Regions from separate parts of the Shewanella sp. SP1S2-4 genome, predicted to be linked through region 2. Evidence: predicted binding sites of a transcription regulator. Region 2 holds the regulator's gene; the other holds the start of a gene.
The links. Region 2 encodes sigma-54, which starts transcription at its own class of promoters, with help from an activator protein. Its sites were predicted from a motif close to GTTGGCACGNNNNTNGNNT; they were not measured.
Positions count from the first base shown of each region.

Region 1: flgB (flagellar basal body rod protein FlgB) is a predicted target of sigma-54. The motif match lies at 6,339-6,357, and genes of this name have one in related genera.

Region 1 covers NZ_JAUOET010000004.1:42,732-51,388, forward strand. Annotated here, with positions in the region: gene Q4Q52_RS06235 (flagellar basal body P-ring protein FlgI) at 1-832, opposite strand, end outside; gene flgH (flagellar basal body L-ring protein FlgH) at 844-1,518, opposite strand; gene flgG (flagellar basal-body rod protein FlgG) at 1,530-2,318, opposite strand; gene flgF (flagellar basal-body rod protein FlgF) at 2,329-3,072, opposite strand; gene flgE (flagellar hook protein FlgE) at 3,245-4,606, opposite strand; gene flgD (flagellar hook assembly protein FlgD) at 4,688-5,458, opposite strand; gene flgC (flagellar basal body rod protein FlgC) at 5,483-5,899, opposite strand; gene flgB (flagellar basal body rod protein FlgB) at 5,902-6,306, opposite strand; gene Q4Q52_RS06275 (protein-glutamate O-methyltransferase CheR) at 6,450-7,289, opposite strand; gene Q4Q52_RS06280 (chemotaxis protein CheV) at 7,397-8,317, opposite strand; gene flgA (flagellar basal body P-ring formation chaperone FlgA) at 8,523-8,657, shown strand, end outside.
Region 2 covers NZ_JAUOET010000013.1:2,887-11,543, forward strand. Annotated here, with positions in the region: gene Q4Q52_RS12955 (molybdate ABC transporter substrate-binding protein) at 1-444, shown strand, start outside; gene mgtE (magnesium transporter) at 557-1,921, opposite strand; gene Q4Q52_RS12965 (HPr family phosphocarrier protein) at 2,261-2,536, opposite strand; gene rapZ (RNase adapter RapZ) at 2,523-3,377, opposite strand; gene ptsN (PTS IIA-like nitrogen regulatory protein PtsN) at 3,374-3,817, opposite strand; gene hpf (ribosome hibernation promoting factor) at 3,820-4,107, opposite strand; gene Q4Q52_RS12985 (RNA polymerase factor sigma-54) at 4,136-5,614, opposite strand; gene lptB (LPS export ABC transporter ATP-binding protein) at 5,722-6,453, opposite strand; gene lptA (lipopolysaccharide transport periplasmic protein LptA) at 6,450-7,004, opposite strand; gene lptC (LPS export ABC transporter periplasmic protein LptC) at 6,991-7,551, opposite strand; gene kdsC (3-deoxy-manno-octulosonate-8-phosphatase KdsC) at 7,548-8,099, opposite strand; gene Q4Q52_RS13010 (KpsF/GutQ family sugar-phosphate isomerase) at 8,099-8,657, opposite strand, start outside.

The sequences.
Region 1 (8,657 bases), on a different contig from region 2:
CGCCATGGGTAATCGCCGCAGGGAGTAAACGCACGTTTTGCCCAACCACTATGGTTCCGGTACGTGAGTTAACAATCACTTTGGCAGATTCTTCTGCTGGGATAACATCGAGGTTTTCAAGCGTTGCTAAAAAAGACACCCGTTGTGATACATCACGCGGAGCATTGACCTGAACAGATGTTGCGTCTAAAGGACGCGCCATATCAGGGCCTAATAGCTCATTAATCGCATCGGCCATCCGTTGTGCGGTAGAGAAATCAGAACGACGTAGGTTAAACGTCAAATAATCGCCAGTTGAAAATGGGGTCGCCACACTGCGCTCAACAATCGCGCCATTGGGTATACGGCCAACTGTTGGGGTATTTTGAATGACCTTTGAACCATCTAAACCATCTGCACTAAAACCACTCACCACTAAGCTGCCTTGGGCTATGGCATACACATTACCGTCAACACCTTTCAAAAAGGTTTGTAGCAAGGTGCCACCGCGTAAACTTTTGGCTTCGCCTAAGCTAGATACGGTCACGTCAAGATCTTGACCCGGTTTTATAAAGGCTGGCATATCGGCGTGTACGGCAACCACAGCAACGTTTTTAATCTTTGGTTTGACGTTGTCAGGAAGATTAATGCCGAAATTTTTGAGCATAGTCATAAAGGTTTGCTCGGTATAACTGGTTTTTTCACCCGTTCCCGGCAAACCAACCACTAAGCCATAACCGATCAACTGGTTACTGCGTACGCCCTGCACATTGGCAATATCTTTAATTCGTTCAGCCTGACTAGGTAGGGAAAACACTAGCACGGCAACGGCTAACACCAGTTTATATTTCATGATACGACTCCTTAGAAGGGCCACCAGTCGCTCATAAAGAACTGGCTTAACCAGCCCACTTTTTGAGCATCTGCGAAAGTACCTGTGCCACTGTATTGAATACGAGCATTTGCCATCCGCGTTGAATCGATAGTGTTATCGGGTTTAATGTCCTGCGAGCGAACCAAACCTGTGACGCGAATAAACTCATCACCGTTATTGATTGAGATCCATTTTTCGCCGCGGATCACTAAGCTGCCGTTATTCAGCACTTGCATCACGTTTGCTGAGATGCTGCCATCTAAACTATTGCTCTGATCCGCATCCGATTCACGCTTAGTGTTCATGCTATCTTTATAACGTAAATCAATTGGCACTCCGCCAATGGACACATTACTACCACCAGCAAAAATGGGATCTAAGCTCATGTCAGAGCCTTTTTTGATCTGATTACCTGCACTCTTCTTAGCTTGAGTCGACTCTTTCAAAACGATAGTGATAATGTCGCCAACTTTGTGAGCACGTATATCCGAATACAAACTAGATGCTTGACTGTCTTGATAAATAGAGCCAGTCGCGGCAATTTTTGTCGGCGGAGCCTCTGGGTAGACCGGCGCATAAAAGGGATCATCCGCAAGGGGTTTCTTTTGCGTCGAGCTACAGGCTGCAAGCAATAACGCGACGGCCAACACAAGATATCTAGCCATGATGTTTGCCTCTATAAATTCTGAGTCACATAAGACAGCATTTGATCTACCGCTGAAATCACTTTGGAGTTCATCTCGTAAATGCGCTGACTTTCGATAAGGTTCACCAGTTCTTCGGTCACGTTAACGTTAGAGGTTTCTAAGGCGCCTTGGCGAATCGCTCCCATGCCATCTAACGAAGCGGTACCTTGAATGGGCGTGCCGCTCGCACCGGTTTCCGTATATAAGTTTTGTCCCATAGGATCCAGACCCGATGGATTAATAAAATCCGTCATAGTCAACTGACCCACAACTTGGTTCTCTGCTGTACCTGGGGTTTTCACTGAAACTTCACCCTCAGCGGAAACGGTAATACTAGTCGCATTGTCAGGAATCGTAATCGCGGGTTGCAGCAAGTAGCCAGAACCTGGCGTCACAATCTGGCCCGTATCGTCTAAGGTAAACTGACCATTTCGAGTATAGGCCGCAGTACCATCGGGTAGCTGGATTTCAAAAAAGCCGGGGCCTTCAATCATCAGATCCAATGAGTTATCCGTAGTCAGCATGTTGCCTTGGGTAAACATTTTCTGCGTGGCGACGACTTTGGTACCCGCACCTATGTTTAACCCATTAGGTAACTTAGTGTTAGAAGCGCTGACACCGCCCGCTTGGTTAACTGTTTGGTAAAGCAAATCTTCAAATACTGCGCGACTTTTCTTGTAGCCCACAGTGCTAGCGTTCGCCACGTTGTTCGAGATCACCGCAATGTCAGTTTGCTGTGCGTCTAAGCCAGTTTTACTAATCCATAACGCCGGATGCATAATCTATCTCCTAACTAATACGCATTAATGAAGATGAAGCGCGATCATTCTCTTCCGCGGTTTTCATCATCTTGACTTGCAATTCAAACTGACGCTGAAGGTCAATCAAAGACACCATTTCATCGACAGGGTTAACGTTACTGCCTTCCACTGCGCCACTTTCAACTGCGACGAAAGGATCAGCTGGTGCTGGTTCTCCTGACATTTGTCGAAATAATCCATCTTCACCACGCATCATCTGCGCATTACCGGGATTAACGAGTTTCAAGCGACCAACTTCTTCCACCACTTCAGCGGTAGCGCCCTGAGGTCGAACAGAAATAATGCCATCCTGAGAAATTGAAACCTTCTCAATAGGGAGCGGCAACACTATGGGGCCCGCATCTCCCATAACAGGATTTCCCCTGTCATTGTGTAGTAAACCCGTAGAGTCGAAACTTAAACTGCCTGAACGGGTATAGGCTTCACTGCCATCTTTCGCCTGAACGGCAAACCAGCCATCGCCTTTAATGGCAACATCGAGATCTCGTCCAGTGGTTTTTATGGGACCAGAGCGAAAATTTGCTGACGGAGATTCTGTCATCGCAAACACCCTGGAAGGCAACCCTTCACCGAAGGCTTGCATTGAGCGAGCTTGTGCCATATCGGATTTAAAACCGTCGGTATTAGCATTGGCTAAGTTGTTCGCACGGAGCGCCAGCTCATTCATATTTTGCTTGGCGCCACTCATGGCGACATAAAGGAATTTGTCCACAGACTGCTCCGTCAAATTTTCTACATGACAATAGCAAAGCAAGCATCGTGCCAATAAAGTTGACGTTTAATTTACTGATAGAATTGAAGAATAAGGAAATGAAGTGAATTGATAGCAGGATTAAGGCTAAGTGTTGCCACTGGCGGCAACACTTAGTCAAACAATGTAATGATTAGCGGATTTGTAATACGGTTTGTTGCAGTGTGTTGTTCACTTCAAGGGTACGAGAGTTCGCTTGGAAGTTACGCTGCGCCGAAATCAAATCGACCAGTTCAGTGGTCAAATCGATATTCGATTGCTCTAACGCCGATGAACTGATGCTACCAAAAGTACCACTGTTTGCCTCACCAGCAAGAGCAGGGCCAGAATTCAAACTGGCTTTCCACGACGTATTACCCACTTGTGTTAAACCTTGTTCGTTAGCAAATCGAACCAAGGCAACCCGTGCTAAAGGCACAGTTGAACCGTTCGAGTAACTTGCAGTAATTAAACCATCAGCACCAATTTCAACGTTAGTTAAACGACCAACCGTCGTACCGTCTTGTGTTAACTCTGTTGCCGCAAAAGGAGCAGCATATTGCGTTGGTGCATTAAACTTAATTGTTAAGTCTTGAGTTCCATCCGCTCCAGCACCTAAAACGCCTGCACCACCCACACCTAAAGTCTCAGTCTTAACGACCGCTGGATCACTACCGGTATAGACACCAACAGAATTGAACTTAAGTACAGAGCCCTTCCAACCGCCGGTTGTTTGCGCTGTACCGGTTGAGTCAGGGTTACCATCGCCCGTAGTATCCGTTTGATAAGTACCAGCAGCACCAGCTAGATCGACTTGTTTACCATCAATAGCGTAATAAGCCACCCAATTGCTCTCTCCATTATAAGAGGCATCATTAGGCTTAACAAAATAGGTTGTCATGATATGTGGCTCACCGAGTGAGTCATACATTGTCATTGAAGTAACATTATTGTACGTCTTAGGGTCTAAAGGATCGAATGCAGCAGGGTCAAGGGTACTTTCCTTAGCATTTAGATTCATTTGTAAACTGACATTTTCAGTTTTTACTGGGCTACCTGCAGTATCAGGGATCTGCACTGGTTTCGCTGTAGTCAAACTTACCGATGTCGAATTACCATCTTTATCCACAGGGAATGTCTGCAAAAAATTACCAGCAGAATCAACCATGTAGTTATTTGAATCGACTTTAAATGCCCCTGCTCGAGTAAATGAATGGTCAAGACTGCCTATTTCAGAAGCAGTGACAAAAAAACCACCACCTTTAATTGCCATATCGAGTGAATTACTTGTCAACTGTAAGCTGCCTTGATGGAATTGCTGGGCCACTTGACTCGTTGCAACACCACCACCGACAGCAGTTTTAGAATTTGAAAAGATAGAATTAGCGTAAACATCCGCAAATTCAGCACGCGACTCTTTAAAGCCAATGGTATTCGCATTCGCAATGTTGTTCGCCGTGGTGTTTAAATCTTTCTGTGCGGCAGAAATGCCACTCAATGCAATGTTAAACGACATAATTCACCTCTACTTTTGACTCTATTCAATTGCGGACAACTAACGCCCAATTCGGATTCTAAAAAATTATCTTGTATAAATTTAAGTTTCAGACACAGCTAACACATCGGTTAACTTGATCCCCATACCGCCTCTCAAGTTGAGAATGGCGCCAGTACTGGCCGTACCAAGAGAGACACTGGTCACATGGGCATAAGTTGAAACAGGCAGTTCTTGGGATTTTCCATCCACTAACCCACTCGCCTTAATCGTATAGTTGCCTGCGGTCACAGGTTTTCCATCTTTATCTAAACCATCCCAGTTCACATCGACGTTACCACCGTCACTGCCATCGACTTTAAAGGTGGTCACAACTTGGCCCTTCTCATCTTCAACACGCACAGTAATCTCTGGAATTTTATTAGGGGTACTGACCACACCTTTCATCGTTGGGCTTTCAGCTGAAATATTGCCAGTATCAGTTGGGATCAACACCTTGCGACCAACGAGTCCCGATGCCTGCAGTGCTTGGCTCGACGTCATAACACTGTTTAAATTAACGATTTCATCATTTAACTTACTGATACCATCAACTGTCGAAAATGATGCCATCTGCGCAATCATTTGGTCGTTGTCGACGGGCTTAAAAGGGTCCTGCATCGATAACTGTTGGCTTAATAACGAGAAAAAGTCATCTTGAGTTAACTGTTGGCTTTTCGCTTCCGGTACTATCGAATCTTTTGGCAGACGTATGCCATCAAGAAACGGATTACCCGTTGAACTGGTTGATGAGTTGGTCGTCACAGCATTTGACTGACTCTTATTTTGAGCCGTCTGCGTCGATGCTTGGTTAATTTGATTAATGAGGCTCACAGCTTACCTCCTAAGTAACACATGTTATTTACCCATCCCAAGTGTTTGTTGCAGCATAGACTTAGCTGCTTCAGCGACCTGAACATTCATTTGATATGAGCGCGAAGCAGAAATCATATCTGCCATTTCTTCCATGACATTAACATTCGGTTTATAAATAAAGCCGTCCGCATCCGCCATCGGATGATCGGGCGAGTATTCTTTTAGTAGTGGTTTATCACTTTCAACAATGCCTTTTACCGCCACACCTTGAGAGGCTTGTTGCTGACTTTGCGCTTTGGCCATTTCAGCTTCGAAAATAGGATGACGGGAACGATAGGTCTTATCTACGCTACTCGAGACGGAATCAGCGTTAGCTATGTTACTCGCAGTGGTGTTCAACCTGACCGATTGAGCCGACATTCCTGAGCCAGCAACATCAAATATGCTAAATAAACTCATGATTAATCCCCTCTCAGCGCTTTCTTCATGCCACTAAACTTACTGTCTAAAAAACCAAGCGACATTTGATATTCAAGGGCATTTTGCATAAATGCCGATTGTTCCTGTTGGATATCAACAGTATTACCATCACCAGTATCGGGTTGATTTGGCACGCGGAACTTAACAAATTGACCAGTCAACTCAGCAAGACCAAAATGCTTGTCTGTCTCTTGCATTTCAAGACTATTACGCTGCTGTTGTTGGCCACGGGCGGCCTGCATTGCCGCAGAAAAATCTACATCACGGGCTTTATAATGTGGCGTATCGGCGTTAGCGATATTGCTCGAAATGACTTCAGCTCGCTGCGCTCTAATACCGAGAGTGTACTGATGCACACCCAGTGCATTATCAAAATTGATCGCCATAAAATTGCCTCCTCGTGTTACTCACGGAAATAAAGCAATTCATGTGCCAACATAGGAGAATAATGAGAATAACAATAGGGATGAGCAAGTGATGGGTAAAAAATTACCGACAAATGTCGGTAATTTTCTTTAAAGCAGCAGACTTAAGTCTTTTTCTGGTAATAAATCCCAGGGTTACAACGGACCATGTCAAACTCATCCGTTAAACCAGCAATAGATTCTGATGCACCGAGAAATAAAATCCCTTTTGGATTAAGAGCGGCAGCGAATTGCCGCAAAATTTTTGCCTTTGCCTCAGGCGCAAAATAAATCAGCACATTGCGGCAAAAAATAATGTCGAACTTACCAAGTAAGCTATAACTTTCAAGCAGATTATGTGCCCTAAAGTTCACCAAACGCTTAACATTATCCTTTAACTTCATATTGCCTGAAGGCAAAGCATCAAAAAACTGACGCTTACGCTCCTCGGATAAACCGCGCGCTAATGCCAAGCTATCGTACTCAGCATTTTTGCAACGTTCCAACATGGAAGGCGACAAATCCGTGGCTTGAATTGACGCACTACCCGCAAGCGCACCAGGCTTCTTCTGTTGATACTCAAGAATCGTCATCGCCAATGAATAGGGTTCTTGCCCGGACGAACACGCTGCCGACCAAATCTTAAGTGGACGACCTAAACGACTGTACTCAGGTAACAAAACGTTATGCAATAACTCAAATGGATAACGATCACGGAACCAAAGGGTTTCATTGGTCGTCATAGCATCGATCACTTCAGCCCGAAGCGCACGTTCCGTAGGCTTCATCGAATGCTTAACCACATCGGATAAGGATGGCAGGTTATATTTCCCCATCAGAGGAGCAAGACGACTGCGCACCAGATATTGCTTATTTTCACCCAGTACGATGCCGCTGTGTTGCTCTAAGAACAACCTAAATTGATTATATTCAGCTTCAGCGAGTGATTTATTTGGCACATTCACATCCTAAATCCTATAGCAAGCACCAAAATCAGTGCGAAACCATCATGTTATAAAGTCGAGATTATAGCGTAAAGCGTATCTAGGTACTAACTACTGCACTTACAAACTTACAAACTTAAGTGTTTATTCACGGCAGCAGCCAGTTCGTCGGGATTAAACTTAGCGATAAAGTCATTGGCCCCCACTTTTTGAACCATTGCCTGATTGAATACACCACTTAACGATGTGTGCAGTACCACTTTAATATGCTTGAGCTTAGGATCATCTCGGATCTCAGCGGTCAGGGTATAACCATCCATTTCAGGCATCTCAATGTCTGAGATAATGAGAGGGATTTCATCGGCAACATTGTCCATTTCTTTGGCGATTTCTTTAAGCTTATCTAATGCTTCTCGACCATCTTTTGCGGTATCAATTTGTAAGTTCAATGACTCGAGTGAACGAATAATTTGCTTACGCGCCACGGCAGAATCATCGATAACCATAATATGGTAATGCTGGGTTCTGTCGAGGGTCAGCTTTTCATTGGCTTCTTCACTGATGGCAGTTTTAACCGGTGAAATCTCATCTAAGATTTTTTCTACGTCGAGAATTTCAACCAATTCACCTTCTATCTCAGTTACTGCCGTCAGATAAGAATAACGACCAGCACCTTGAGGCGGAGGCATAATCGCTTCCCAATTCATGTTTATAATCCGCTCAACAGAACTGACCAAGAAACCTTGAACGCTGCGGTTATATTCAGAAATAATGATGAAACAGTTTTCAGTACTCGCTAAAGGTCTACCACCTGTTGCCGCACTCAGATCAATAACTGAAATAGTCGTACCGCGAATATGCGCGACACCTTTAACATAAGGATTAAGTTTAGGCAAAGTGGTCAGTGGCGGGCACTGCAGTACTTCTTTCACCTTAAACACGTTAATCCCAAACCGTTGACGACCGTTTAATTTAAAAAGCAGCAATTCTAAACGGTTTTGGCCAACGAGCTGGGTTCGTTTGTTGACTGAATCAAGAATACTCGACATAACTCTGCCTTGTTGTTCTGTTTATGTACGGCCCTATGACTCGTTTGAGTATAGGCATATTAATTGCTTACGTCTTATCTATCGATAAACATAGTCGAAACTGAGTCAATCTTCTGACAGTAATGCAAATTATTATTACAGTGGTCAGCTTCGAACTTGATAAAAGTATAGGTGCATTCTGGCGTTACAAGCTAGTCTCTTCATTATGAAAGTAAATTTAGTCTGTTTTTTTAGTGTTTTCGCCCTCTTCATGCCCGCTTTTGCGAGTGCAGAGCCTATTGTTCCCACCGTATCGGCCATCTCAGAATTAGCTAAAGCGCTTATTTCAGAAAAGATATCC
Region 2 (8,657 bases):
GATACCTTGTTAGATCCTAAGGTCAAAGTTGGCACCTCAACCCCGAAAGCTGATCCGGCGGGTGATTATGCCTGGGCCGTTTTTGCTAAGGCCGAAGCGGTAAAACCCAATGCGAAAGCCGCGTTAGAGATCAAGGCATTGCAACTGACTGGCGGCCCTGAGAGTGCTAAACCACCTAAAGATCGCAATCCTTATGGCTGGGTGATGGAAAACAAACAAGCAGATATCTTTTTAACCTATTGCACTAATGCTGTGCTGGCTAAAAAAGAAGTGCCGAGTCTACAAATCATCGACTTACCGCAGGAACTCGCCGTGGGGGCTGACTATGGTTTATTGGTTTTGCAGGGCGCCAATGCTGCCGCAACGCCGTTAGCTGAGTTTATTCTATCGGCAAAAGGCCAAGTTATACTGAGCAGTTATGGCTTTCAACCACCGGCAAAATAGCCTTTTCTAGTTTTTCAGCGAGATAAAAAAACGGCACCCTTTCGATGCCGTTTTGGTTATAAACTCAAACTGTTAAAGCGTTAAAGCGTTAAAGCGTTAAAGCGTTAAAGCATTAGTGCATCAGATAGAGCGTCGCTAATCCGAGGAAGGCGAACAGACCAACCACGTCAGTGACTGTGGTGAGCACCATGCCGCCAGCGAGGGCGGGATCGATTTTAAGGCGTTTTAAAATCAATGGAATACTCGCACCTGCAAGGCCAGCCACTGTCATGTTGATCAGCATGGCACTGCCAATTAATCCCGCCAGTGCCATATCATCCTTCCACAGCAACACGGCAACAAAGACTAAAATCGACCACATTAAGCCATTGAGAAAGCCAATCGATAATTCTTTACCGATAAGCCAACGGGCGTTGCTTTGGCCGATATGGCCTAAGGCAATACCGCGGATCACGAGCGCTAAGGTTTGATTACCAGCCACACCGCCCATGCTAGGGACAATTGTCATCAAGATAGCGATAGTGGCAAATTGCTCGATAGTGCCTTCAAACATATTGCTGACAGAGGAGGCGAGCAGTGCAGCGAACAAGTTAATCGTGAGCCAGAGTGAGCGACGTAGGGTACTTTTTAGCACTGGGCCAAAAGTATCCTCGTCATCGTCCATCCCCGCCATCCCCATCATGGAATGCTCGGCGTCTTCGCGGATAACATCGACCACGTCATCGATTGTTATTCGTCCTAGCAGCTTGCCATCGCTGTCAACGACGGGAGCTGATACCCAGTCATTGCGTTCGAATTTCTGCGCCACTTCACTGTCGGACATGCTCACAGGAATACTTTGGATATCGGGGTCCATGATGTTGCGAATTGTGGTGCTTGGCGCGCAAGTCAGTAGATCTGCCAGCCTGACACCGCCGAGCACTTTGTCCTGTTTATCGACCACATATAAGGTATCTGTGGTGTCTGGCAGGTTGCCCCTTTGGCGAAGATAGCGCAGCACCACATCGATATTCACATCGGGTCTTAGAGTAACGGTATCTGTGTTCATCAAGCTGCCGGCGGTCTCATCGGGATAGGATAAGGCCTGTTCTACCCGCTGGCGGTTTTGTTCTGTCATCGACTGCAACACTTGCTTGTAAACGGCATCGGGAAGGCTACGCAGGATATAGGCGAGATCGTCGGTGTCCATGCTCGCCGTCGCTTTTGCGACTCGCTCAGGACTCATGCTGCGGATCAGCGGATCTTTGAGTTCTTCGCTTAACTCGTCGAGTATGTCGCCTATTTGTTCCTGATCGATAAGCTGCCACAGCACTTGTCTGGCGCTGGGTGGTGAGGATTCTAAGATCAGCGCGATATCTGAGGCGGCCATTTTTTGCAGCATGTTACGCACGTGCACAAACATGCCACTGCTAAGCGCTTGGTTTAACTGGTCGAGACTATGTCCGGTGTGATCGTTTTCTGAATTATCTACGGGCATTTGTCCTCCATAGTTGTCCGCCACTGTGCGGCAAATTGGTTCGAGAGTGCGCTGCTTGGCGCAGGGCTAGACTTAGCGGTGACTTCGCGATAGTTATGCTTCAGTCACAGATAGAGAGCTCTGGCATAGATCATGCGTTTTACGCATAGATTAAGGCGGCTAAGACTAAGGTGAGTCAGCGGTAATGCTCGCTAGTGTAATCGCCTATGGTTCGTGCCGTCGAGCGACAAATATGTCGCCAAGCTTTTGAAACGAGATGTGAACTGCACAAATAAGCAGTGCTAAGTGTGATGTGTACTGATCTGAGTGCCTGTGTGGAACACTGAGTATGAAATGAAACTAACAGGCTTCGTCAAACTTAGCGTCGATTAAGGCACAAATGGCATCCAGAGCGGGCTCTGCATCTGGGCCTTCGGCGATAAGCTTAATGGTTTTACCCATGCCAGTTTCAAGCATCAGTAAGCCGAGCACGCTGGCGGCGGATGCCTGTTTATCGCCTTGTATCAAGGTGATGCTTGCATCAAACTCGGATGCCAGTACCACGAGCTTTGTGGCGGCACGGGCATGTAATCCCAGTTTGTTACAGATGGTGATCTGACGTTCAAGCTTTGGCATTATTCAGCTCTCGATGGCGGGCATAAACCTTATGTTTACCGTTACTAAAGCGTTTAGCCAATTGCTCAGCGACGTAAACCGATCTGTGTTGCCCACCCGTGCAGCCAATGGCCACAGTCAAATAACTGCGATTGTTGCGTTCGAGATGCGGCAGCCAAGTTTCCAGCAAATTCTCGATTTGCCAGATGAACTTATTGACCAGTGGTTGGCGATTTAAGAACTCAGCTACGGGCTCATCTAAGCCAGTCAATGGACGCAGCGCCAGTTCCCAGTGTGGGTTAGGCAGGAAGCGCACATCAAACATAAAGTCGGCTTCGGTGGGCATACCGTGCTTAAAGCCAAAGGACTCAAAGTTGATCACTAATTCTTTATCGACACTGCCGAGCAGAATTTGTCTCACTTGATCGCTTAAATCATAGATATTCAGGTTCGACGTATCTATGTAGTGATCGACCAGTTTTGACATAGGCTCGAGCAGTTTCCCTTCCAGTTTTATTGCTTCTTGCAAAGAGACTTGGCTCTTCGACAAAGGGTGCAAACGGCGGGTTTCGCTGTAACGCTTGAGCAGAATTTTATCGCTGGAATTGAGGAAGAAGCTGGTTAACTCAGTATCAGGAGGCAGGCTCGCGAGTTGCTTCACTAAGACTTTATCCTGCTCAGGCATGTTACGCACGTCGACACTGATGGCGACGAGATCGTTACTGCCTTTGAGTTGCTCAAGCAAAGTGCCGATTAAGGGCAAGGGAAGGTTATCGACACAATAATAGCCGAGATCTTCGAGTACCCTTAGGGCGACAGATTTGCCTGAGCCTGAGCGGCCCGACACTATGACCAGTTTCATCCAGTGATTACCTGATAGAGTTCCGTTTCATCATGCGTCTTGCGTAATTGCTTTAATATTTGCTTGTCGCTCAGCTTTTCGGCCATGCAAGACAAGGTACTTAAGTGCTGCTGACATTGGTCTGCAGGCACCAGTAGTGCAAATAAAATATCAACAGGTTGCTTATCGATAGCATCGAATGCTATCGGCTCTTCACACTTAATGAGTATGGCAATGGGCTGATCTATATCGGCTAGTCGACCATGTGGAATGGCGATGCCGTTACCTATACCTGTGCTCCCCATCTTTTCGCGCGCCACTAGGCTTTCGAATATCTCTTGAGATGAGAGGGTCGGGTACTGGGCAGCGACTAAGTCGCTGATGAGTTCCAGTACCTTTTTCTTGCTGCCCGGAGTGGCGCAGGTAGTGCACTCCGGCCGCAGTATGGTACAAAGTTCCATTATTAGTGTTTTGTTAACTTCTCTTTGTGTTTAATAACCTGACGATCAAGCTTGTCAATCAGGGCGTCTATAGCGGCATACATGTCAGCATGCTCTGAAGTAGCAAAAACTTCACCACCGATAAGATTTATTCTCGCTTCGGCAATCTGTTGCATTTTCTCGACATTGAGCACAACGTGCACATTATTGATCTGTTCGAAATGGCGTTCAAGTTTTGAAAACTTTTCTTCTACATATGCGCGTAACGATTCGGTAATTTCGACATGGTGTCCACTCAGGTTTATTTGCATAGAAACGTCCTCCGATATCCACTGTAGGTTATAAACTTTTACGCTGATTAGAAGGCGGAATGAGCATAGCCTCTCGGTACTTCGCAATGGTTCTGCGGGCTACGTTGATCCCTTGTTCTGCCAGAAGTTGTGCCATCTTACTGTCGCTCAATGGTTTTTTCTGGTTTTCCGCTGCAACCAGTTTCTTAATGAAGGCTCTGATTGCTGTGGATGAGCACTCCCCACCATCGTCAGTACCGACGTGGCTAGAGAAGAAGTATTTTAGTTCAAAAAGTCCCTTAGGGGTATGCATGTATTTCTGTGTCGTCACCCGTGAGATGGTCGACTCATGCATTTCTACCGCTTCGGCAATATCGTTAAGCACCATAGGTTTCATGGCTTCTTCACCGTATTCAAAGAAACCTTGCTGATATTGGACGATACAGTTCGCCACCTTCAACAAGGTATCATTACGGCTCTCTAAACTCTTGATAAACCATTTAGCCTCTTGCAGATGGCCACGAATAAATTGGCTATCGGCTTGGCTTTTAGTGCTGCGCGCCATCGAGGCATAATGTTGGTTTACATTGATTTTTGGCATGCAGTCAGGATTCAGCTCAACCACCCAGCGGCCATTTTTCTTCGACACTGACACATCTGGGATGACGTATTCGTCATCGTTGGGCGTAATCAATAAACCTGGGCGGGGATTGAGGGTTTGGATAAGCGCTATGCCGTCTCTTAACTCATCCTCTTTTAATTTAGTCTTACGCATCAACAATCTAAAATCGCGGGCGGCGATCAGATCTAAATGATCTTTGATCAGCATGCGGGCGTTTTCTAGGTTGGGCGTGTCAGCGGCGAAATGCGACAGTTGGATCAACAGGCACTCGCTTAAATCGCGGGCGGCAACACCAATGGGATCAAAGTGTTGAATGCGCTTGAGTACGGCTTCGACTTCGTCAAGCTCAACCTCAGGATTGCCCATAGCTTCGAGAATTTCTTCAGTGCTTTGGGTGAGATAGCCCTGATCGTCAATGGCATCAATAATGGCGGTGGCAATGGCTAAATCGGTTTCAGAAAACGGCGTGAGGTTTTTTTGCCATTCTAAGTGCTCATACAAGCCTTCACTGGTCTCACCTTGGAAGGGCATATCATCTTCACGACTGCCACCGGGGCCAGAATTGGGGGAGGCGGTGAACACTTCATCCCAGGTGGTGTCCATGGGGAGTTCGTCGGGCATGGATTCTTTGGTTAAGGACTCTGCCGTGTCTATGGTGGAGCTGTCTTTCTCTGGCGGCAGAGTGCTCGATTCACTGAAATCCGTATCGGATAGCGTTTGGTTTACAGGGGCTTTAGTGGCGTCGAATTGATCCTCTTCCAGCTCGAGAAGGGGATTAGAATCTAAGGCTTGCTGGATCTCTTGCTGCAGTTCTAATGACGACAGTTGCAACAGACGTATGGCCTGTTGTAATTGTGGCGTCATGGTTAACTGTTGACCCAGTTTGAGCTGGAGTGACGCTTTCATGTTACCGCTGATCCCTACGTTATTATTGTTGGATGAGGTCGCTTGTTATCATCTTGAGTGGAGTCCAATGGTGGCATAAATTACCTGCATTGGCTCCGCTTGATTAACTATAGCCTGAATTGTTCACCTAAGTACACAGCCCTAACTTGCTGATTGTCTAAGATCTCTGCGGGTGTCCCCTCGGCAATCAAGTTTCCGTGACTCACGATATAGGCATGTTCACACACATCTAATGTCTCACGGACATTGTGGTCTGTGATCAACACGCCAAGGCCACGACTTTTGAGCTGTTCGATAATCTTTTTAATGTCGATAACCGAAATCGGATCGACACCAGCAAAGGGTTCATCGAGCAAAATGAACTTAGGATTTGCTGCTAACGCCCGCGCAATTTCGACACGGCGACGTTCACCGCCCGACAATGACATGCCTTGGCTGTCACGGATGTGGGTAATGTGGAACTCTTCGAGCAGATGCTCTAGCTCTTCTTCCCTTTGCTCTTTTTTTAATTCTTTACGCGTTTGCAGCACGGCCATGATGTTGTCATGGACGGTCAGTTTACGGAAGATACTGGCTTCCTGCGGCAAGTAACCTATACCTTTGCGGGCACGCAGGTGCATAGGATCTGCGGTTAAATCATCATCGTCGATAAAGATGTGGCCTTTATCGCTTTTAACCAGACCGACGACCATGTAAAAGGTGGTAGTTTTACCCGCGCCGTTCGGGCCGAGTAGGCCAACGACCTGACCGGTTTTTACCGTCAGACTGACGTCTTTAACCACTTGGCGACTCTTGTAACTCTTCGCCAGATTTTGTGCTCTTAGGGTGATTTGGGTCATTTAGAGTCCTGCTTTTTCACAGGTTTATCTGCTGGCGCGTCTGGTTTGGCATCATCTTGATAGCTTTCAGGCTGAATAATAGTGATCACGCGATCGTCACCACTACCTGTGCTCTCAGCAATCAATTTTTGCTGGATGATGTTATAGCGGATCACATTACCCGTCACTTGGCTACCCGCTTGATCTAACGAAGCTTGGCCTTTCAGTGTTAGGGTACGGCTTGCCATATCGTAACGAATTTCTTTCGCGCTCGCCGAGGCTGGACGACCATCGTCTAACACTTGGCTGTAAGTTGCTGGGTTACCAGTGGCCACTAAAATTTTGCTATTTTCACCTTCGGCAGAAAATGCACGCAGTTCATTTGCTTGGATTTTTATCGAGCCTTGGGTAACTTCCACCGGGCCAAAGAAGATGATCTGGTTGTTCTTGATATCTGCCGTTTGGCTCACTGCTTTGATTTTAACTTCCTGCTTTAGGTCGTCGACTTTAGCAAAGGCGCTCATGCTCATTATTAGCATTAGGCTGGCAAGTAATACGTTATTTTGCTTCATATGTTCCTACTACCTGACTGGTCAATTTCACTTCTTGCGCGTTGAGGTCGGCATAAAGGCCTTGGCCTTGAATATTAAAATCTTTCCCTGTGACGTAAATGGTACGGTCAGAGGTCATTATCATAGTATTGAGATCGAGTTCCAGATAACTAGTGGACAAGGTCTGGATCGGTTCTTCTGCGCTAATGGCATCAATAATAACATTGTTTTCGAGTACAACCTTGCCCGTTTCCTTGTTTAGCTTGCCCTGATCTGCACTGAGTTGCCATTGTGCTTTACCTTGGTCTGGATAAACAAGATAAACAGGTTGAGTAAAGTAAGTTTGATTCGTTGAATCATAATGTTCCATGTGTTTCGCCGTCACACGGCTATTGACTAGCCCTTGTTCATTGAACTCAACACTGCGCAGATCTTCAATGATGAAATCTGGGGTATTTTGATCTTTAACTCTATTATCGGTATCACCGCTGTGCTTGTTCTGCACTTGCCAATACAGCACTAATGCAGTTCCAAAAAAAGCAATAATCGCGAGTGTCACACGACTCATATACTCATTCCATGGGCCGAAGTGAATTTATTTTGACTGAGTAGCAACAGATCTGTGAGTTCACGCAGTGCACCGTGGCCACCATTGAGCGTAGTGACAAAGTGGGCGTGCTGACGCACATAGGGATGACCATCGGCCACACTGACCGCTAAACCGACGACATTCATCACGGGTAAATCGACAATATCATCACCGATATATGCTACTTCTTCCGGGGTGACACCATAGAGTGCGAGCAATGCTTCATAGGGCTCGAACTTATTATCTACGCCTTGGTAAATATGGGTAACCCCAAGGGCTGTCATACGGTTTTCAACGATTTTGGATTGACGTCCAGTGATAACGGCGAGATTAAAACCGCTGGTGAGTAGTGAGCGCACACCATAGCCGTCGCGGGTGTGGAAGGCTTTTAGCTCTTCGCCGCTATTGCTTAAGTAGATACGGCCGTCGGAAAACACTCCATCGACGTCACAAATCAACAGTTTAATCTTTTGCGCGCGTTGCCACACATCATCACTGATTGGGCCGTAAAATCCTTGCTGTGGCATTAAATGACTCCTGCTTTAACCATGTCTAGCATGTTAAGAGCGCCGATAGGATGGCGGTCTTTATCGATAACAATTAATCCGTTGATGTTTTTGGAATCCATCACTTGCAGCGCTTGGGCGGCCAACACACCGTCTGTGATGGTCACGCAGTTACGGGTCATCACATCGGCGATGGGCGTTGTACGCAGATTCACTTCGGCATCGATAACGCGGCGTAAATCACCATCGGTGAAGATACCGACCAGTTTGCGCTGATCATCAATAATCGCCGTCATGCCTAAGCCTTTCTTGGAAATTTCGTACAGGGCTTCTGTGATGCAAATATCGTGGTTAACGAGCGGTAAGTCATCACCGCTGTGCATCACATCGCAGACTTTTAACAATAACTTGCGTCCTAAAGCACCGCCAGGATGGGACATTGCAAAATCATCACGGGTAAAGCCTTTGGCTTGTAGCAGCGCAATGGCAATGGCATCGCCCATCACTAAGGTCGCTGTGGTGCTTGATGTTGGAGCGAGTCCCAGTGGGCAAGCCTCTTCTGGAACTTCAATACATAAA